Hydrogenophilus thermoluteolus: one gene and its partner. The protein of the gene in region 1 binds, or shares a complex with, the protein of each later gene. Links are inferred from orthologs where the notes say so. Each region holds a gene or a part of one and is shown in the gene's direction. Other genes may lie near its edges.

What was found. The genes of interacting proteins can lie anywhere in the genome.
Region 2: the proteins of rpsG (region 1) and tig are in contact, whole or in part, in a crystal structure (PDB 3GTY), measured with the Thermotoga maritima proteins. The link is inferred for Hydrogenophilus thermoluteolus from one-to-one orthologs. Residues at the interface, in WP_004081843.1 of Thermotoga maritima: Lys34, Lys52, Lys55, Glu59, Arg62, Gln63, Glu66, Asn67, Lys69, Val71, Arg95, Ala109, Lys110, Lys111, Gly112, Arg113, Pro114, Glu117, Glu121, Ile124, Ala125, Tyr127, Asn128, Asn129, Thr130, Gly131, Lys135, Asp139, Arg142, Met143; in WP_004081061.1 of Thermotoga maritima: Glu122, Val124, Val129, Leu130, Tyr133, Glu188, Gly259, Ile262, Tyr263, Glu266, Ser270, Glu273, Gln274, Glu277, Arg308, Gln311, Ile312, Ser315, Tyr316, Glu325, Arg329, Arg336, Leu363, Phe366, Trp367, Arg373, Leu377, Arg381, Leu384, Glu387.

What each region holds. Positions count from the first base shown.
Region 1 is NZ_AP018558.1:425,036-427,919, forward strand. What follows is about bases 1-2,730. They hold rpsG (30S ribosomal protein S7), read left to right. Parts: upstream 1-995; coding sequence 996-1,466; downstream 1,467-2,730. Other genes in these bases: rpoC (DNA-directed RNA polymerase subunit beta'), read left to right, coding at 1-474; rpsL (30S ribosomal protein S12), read left to right, coding at 578-973; fusA (elongation factor G), read left to right, coding at 1,534-2,730. Outside these bases: more of fusA, read left to right, coding at 2,731-2,884.
Region 2 is NZ_AP018558.1:1,193,779-1,196,829, reverse strand. The notes cover bases 1-2,897. They hold tig (trigger factor), read left to right. Parts: upstream 1-716; coding sequence 717-2,078; downstream 2,079-2,897. Other genes in these bases: clpX (ATP-dependent protease ATP-binding subunit ClpX), read left to right, coding at 2,730-2,897; clpP (ATP-dependent Clp endopeptidase proteolytic subunit ClpP), read left to right, coding at 2,103-2,726; HPTL_RS05800 (NAD(P)H-hydrate dehydratase), read right to left, coding at 1-663. In the rest of the region: more of clpX, read left to right, coding at 2,898-3,051. UniProt on the Bacillus subtilis protein: Involved in protein export. Acts as a chaperone by maintaining the newly synthesized protein in an open conformation. Functions as a peptidyl-prolyl cis-trans isomerase.

The sequences.
Region 1 (2,884 bases):
ATCGACGAAGTGCAGGACGTCTATCGCCTCCAGGGGGTTCGGATCAACGACAAGCACATCGAAGTGGTCGTGCGGCAGATGCTGCGTCGCGTGGTGATTACCGACCCCGGTGACTCGCGTTTCCTTCCCGAGGAGCAGGTCGAGCGTGCCGAGGTGTTGATCGAGAATGCGCGCCTCGAGAAAGAGGGGAAAGTCCCGGCGAAATACGAGAACCTGCTGCTTGGGATCACCAAGGCGTCGCTCTCCACCGACTCCTTCATCTCCGCGGCATCGTTCCAGGAGACCACCCGGGTGCTCACCGAAGCGGCGATCATGGGCAAGCGCGACGAGTTGCGTGGCCTCAAAGAGAACGTGATCGTTGGCCGCCTCATCCCGGCGGGGACGGGGTTGGCGCATCACCGCGCGCGACGGCGCCGCAGTCGCATCGAGCAAGCGGAAGAGACTTGGAATGCAATCACCTCCGATGCGTCGTAAGGGAAACGTCCTGCGCTTGACGCGCAGGACTTTACAAGGTATGATTGCGCGTTTTATTGTCGGGCCAATCGTAGTCTGACTCGGATCTATTGGAGAACAGAAGATGCCAACCATCAACCAGTTGGTGCGTCGTCCGCGGAAAACGGCGCCCGAAAAGAGCAAAGTGCCGGCGTTGCAGGGATGTCCGCAAAAACGAGGCGTGTGTACGCGCGTCTATACCACGACGCCGAAAAAGCCGAACTCGGCCCTTCGTAAGGTCGCGAAAGTGCGTTTGACCAACGGTTACGAGGTGATTTCGTACATCGGCGGCGAAGGGCACAATCTGCAAGAACACTCGGTGGTGCTGATTCGTGGCGGCCGGGTGAAAGACCTGCCGGGTGTGCGTTACCACATCGTGCGCGGTTCGCTCGACTTGCAAGGGGTCAAGGACCGTAAGCAAGGGCGTTCCAAGTACGGGGCGAAGCGTCCGAAGCCGGGCGCCGCTGCGGGCAAGAAATAACCATTTTTGAAGGGAAACGGATATGCCGCGTCGTCGCGAAGTACCCAAGCGTGAGATTTTGCCGGATCCGAAGTTCGGCAACGTCAATGTCTCGAAGTTCGTCAATGTGATCATGGTCTCCGGCAAGAAGTCGGTGGCCGAGCGTATCGTCTATGGCGCTTTCGAGATCATCGCCAGCAAGACCAACAAAGATCCGCTCGAAGTCTTTTCGGCGGCGATCGAAAACGCCAAGCCGCTTGTCGAAGTGAAGTCGCGCCGGGTTGGCGGGGCGAACTATCAAGTTCCGGTCGAAGTGCGCCCGTCGCGCCAGCTGGCATTGTCGATGCGTTGGTTGCGGGAAGCGGCGCGCAAGCGGTCGGAAAAGACGATGGCGCAGCGTTTGGCGGCCGAATTGATGGAAGCGGCGGAAGGGCGCGGCGGCGCGATGAAGAAGCGCGACGAAGTGCATCGTATGGCCGAGGCCAACAAGGCGTTTGCCCATTTCCGCTTCTGATTGTCGATAAGATTACGTAAGCCCTCGGGTGAGGGCTTGAGTTGTTGTTCGTTCAAAGGATAGAACCGTGGCACGGAAAACGCCCATCGAACGCTACCGGAATATCGGGATCTCGGCGCACATCGACGCCGGGAAAACCACGACGACCGAGCGAATTCTCTTTTATACCGGCGTGAACCACAAGATCGGTGAGGTTCACGACGGTGCTGCAACGATGGACTGGATGGAGCAGGAACAAGAGCGCGGGATCACGATCACCTCGGCGGCAACGACCTGCTTCTGGCGCGGGATGGACATGCAATTCCCGGAATACCGGTTCAACATCATCGATACCCCGGGGCACGTCGATTTCACGATCGAAGTCGAGCGCTCGATGCGCGTGCTCGACGGTGCGTGTATGGTTTACTGTGCGGTCGGTGGCGTGCAGCCGCAGTCGGAAACGGTATGGCGGCAGGCGGAAAAATACCGTGTGCCTCGTCTCGCGTTCGTCAACAAGATGGACCGGCAAGGAGCCAACTTCTTCCGTGTCTATGAGCAGATGCGGGAGCGGCTCAAAGCCAACCCGATACCTATCGTCATTCCGATCGGTGCCGAAGAGAACTTCGTCGGGGTCGTCGACCTCATCAAGATGAAAGCAATTCACTGGGATGAGGCGTCGCAAGGGACGAAGTTCGAGTATTACGATATCCCAGCTGAGTTGCGCGACCAAGCCGAAGAGTGGCGGGAAAAGATGATCGAAGCCGCCGCCGAAGCGAACGAAGAGTTGATGAACGCGTACCTCGAAAACGGGACGCTGAGTGAGGAGCAGATCGTCGCTGGGTTGCGTCAGCGGACCATTGCGTGCGAAATCCAACCGATGCTCTGCGGCTCTGCGTTCAAGAACAAAGGCGTTCAGCGCATGCTCGACGCCGTGGTCGAATTTCTCCCCTCTCCGGTGGATATCCCGCCGGTGCAAGGGACCGACCTGGACGGCAATCCGGCTGAGCGTCGCGCCAGTGACGATGAGAAATTCTGTGCGCTCGCGTTCAAATTGATGACCGACCCCTACGTCGGGCAGCTCACCTTCTTGCGCGTCTATTCGGGGGTTTTGAGCTCCGGCGATACGGTCCTCAACTCGAACAAAAACAAAAAAGAGCGCATCGGTCGCCTCTTGCAAATGCACGCGAACAACCGAAATGAGATCAAAGAGGTGCGTGCGGGCGACATTGCGGCCGCAGTCGGGCTCAAAGAGGTGATCACTGGGGAAACCCTGTGCGATCCGGCCGCGCCGATCAAGCTGGAATCGATGCAGTTCCCTGAGCCGGTGATTCACGTCGCGGTCGAACCCAAATCGAAGGCCGACCAAGAAAAAATGGGGATCGCACTGCAGCGCCTTGCGATGGAAGACCCGTCGTTCCGAGTGCGTACCGATGAAGAGT
Region 2 (3,051 bases), 770 kb from region 1 along the record:
GCTGCATTGTGCGGCGATCTCGTCATTCAGACCCAAAGGGTAAACGGTAACCACTCCGGCGACGTCCGGCCCGTCGTGGGTATGGAGCCCCGGTTTGTCGGCAAGAAAGGTCACGGTCTCGTGGGCTTCAAAAACGGCATCACCGACCCGCATGCCCGTGTCGGCGTCCAGCCCGCTCGGCACGTCGACCGCAACCCGAATCGCCGTTTGGCTCAATGCCCAATGAATCCACTCCCGGTATGGGCCCGTGATCGGTCGTGTCAGACCAATACCAAAGAGCGCATCGACGATTACCGGTGGGCGATCGGCCACGAGTGGTGGCGGCGCGTTGTGTGTCTCGCCGCCAGAAGCACGCCAATCCTGCCAGGCAGTTCTCGCTTCCGGGGAGATGCGTTCGGATGGTTCAAGGGCCACGACCGTCACGGAAAACCCTAGCTCGTGCAAGCGCGTAGCGGCAACGAGTCCGTCACCGCCATTATTGCCCGGGCCGCAAAGCAAGACGATGCGATGACCCTGTTCGGCCCACCGGCGCAAGTGGTTCGCGAGCGCCGCGCCAGCCCGTTGCATCAATGGAATGTGCGGCAGAAAACGCGCTTCGAGCGCCCGAATCGCGTTCACCGTCAGCAACAGCCGTGCTTCTCGTTTCACCGTCACTTTCGCCATTTTCCTTATGCTAAAATTATCCGCTTAGCATACCGCAAAGCAAGGAAAAACGGATGGAAGACCAAAACGTTCAGAACTTGGAACCGAACACGGAAGCGGCCCCTGCGGCGGAAGCGGCAGCGAACCCGTTGGAACGGAAAGTGACGCTTCGCATTCCGGCTGAACAGATCGCGAACGAAACGCAGCGGCTCATCAAACAGTATGCGCGCAGTGTGAAAATGCCGGGTTTTCGCCCCGGGAAGGTGCCACTCAAACTCGTCGAGCGGATGTATGGCAGCGAAGCCCGTTCGGAGGCGCTCTCCAAAGCGATCGAAAAGGCGCTCACCGAAGCGATCCAGCAAGGCGAATACCGGGTAGCGGGTGGCTATCGAATCGATCCAGTGGGTGATGAACCCGCTGCGGAAGGGGAATTCGTCGTCGAAGCCGCGTTCGAAATCTACCCCGAAATCGAGATCGTCGATCTCAAAGAGGTCGAAGTCGTCAAGCCGGTGGTCACAGTCGATGATGCCGCGGTCGAGCGCACGATCGAGGTGCTGCGCAAACAACGCGCGACGTTTGTCGAAGTGGATCGGCCCGCCGAAAAAGGGGATCGCGTCACCGTCGATTTCGTCGGTACGCTCGACGGGGAACCCTTCGAAGGGGGCAGCGCAACCGACTACGTTTACGTGATCGGCGAAAGCCGCCTGCTGCCCGAATTCGATACCGCACCAGTCGGTCTCAAAGCGGGTGAAAAAAAGACGTTCGACGTCACCTTCCCAGAACATTATGGCGCCGAACACTTGGCTGGCAAGACGGCGCAATTCGAACTGACCGTGAAGAAAGTCGAAGCGCCGCAGTTGCCCGAAGTGGACGCCGAGTTCGCGAAATCGCTCGGAATCGAAGACGGTGACGTCGCAAAAATGCGCGACGAGATTCGCGCGAGCCTCGAGCGGGAGGTCAAAGCGCGTATCGACAGCGAGGTCAAGCGTCAAGTGTTCGACCACCTGTTGGCGAAACACGATTTCCCCGTCCCGCAAAGTTTGGTGGCAAGCGAAGCCCAAACGTTGGCCGAAAACGCGAAGCGCGACCTTCAAATGCGCGGGATGAAGGTGGATAACCTCCCCGTCGATCCCAAGTGGTTCGAAGAAGAAGCGCAGCGCCGTGTGCGTCTTGGCCTACTGATTGCGGAGATCGTCAAACAGTTCGAACTCGTTGCGAAACCGGATCAGGTGCGCGCGCTCATCGAAGAGATGGCGCAAAACTACGACGACCCACAGGCGCTCGTGAAGTGGTACTATGAAAATCCGCAGCGCCTGGGTAACGCCGAAGCGGTGGTGATCGAAAACAACGTCGTCGGGTGGGCGCTCGAGCGGATGACGGTGAAAGAGGAACCGCGCGATTTCGAATCGTTCATGAACCCCAACGTCGCCGCTTGAACAACGAAAGGAAAGTGAACCGGTATGAGCGAACCTCTGGGATTGGATCTCTATAACCTGGGCCTGGTGCCCATGGTGATCGAACAAAGTGGTCGGGGCGAACGGGCCTACGACATCTACTCGCGGCTTCTCAAAGAGCGGGTGGTGTTCCTGGTGGGGCCCGTAAACGATGCGGTTGCGAACCTGGTTGTTGCGCAGCTGCTTTTCCTGGAGTCCGAAAACCCCGACAAGGATATCCACTTCTACATCAACTCCCCCGGAGGTTCGGTGACGGCTGGTATGGCGATCTATGACACCATGCAGTTCATCAAACCCGACGTCTCCACGCTCTGCATCGGCCAAGCCGCGAGTATGGGGGCATTCCTTCTTGCTGCGGGCGCCAAAGGGAAGCGTTTCGTGCTGCCCAACGCCCGCGTGATGATCCACCAACCGTTGGGCGGTGTTCAGGGGCAGGCCACCGACATCGAAATCCACGCCCGAGAAATCCTCAAACTCAAGGCACGGTTGAACGAACTGCTTGCGCACCACACTGGGCAGAGCATCAAAAAGATCGAACGCGACACCGAGCGGGACAACTTCATGTCGGCCGAAGAAGCGGTGCAGTACGGTCTCGCGGACAAAGTGCTCACCCGCCGCGGCGAGGAGTAAACGATGGCGCGATCTCGAAACCGCGACCTCAAATGTTCGTTCTGCGGCCGCACCCAAGACGAAGTCGATCACCTTTTGGCGGGGCCAAGCGGCCTTTACATTTGCAACTACTGTGTTCAAGACGCCTATCAGGCGATTTTGGACGACGATTTGGGCCAAGGCGAACTGGACGGCGGCGCAGCAACGGCGCCGTTCGAGCAACAAAAGCTGCCGACTCCTGCCGAACTGGTTGCGTACCTCGATCAATACGTGATCGGCCAGGATTACGCCAAAAAAGTCTTGTCGGTGGCCGTCTACAACCACTACAAACGGCTTCGTAGCCAAA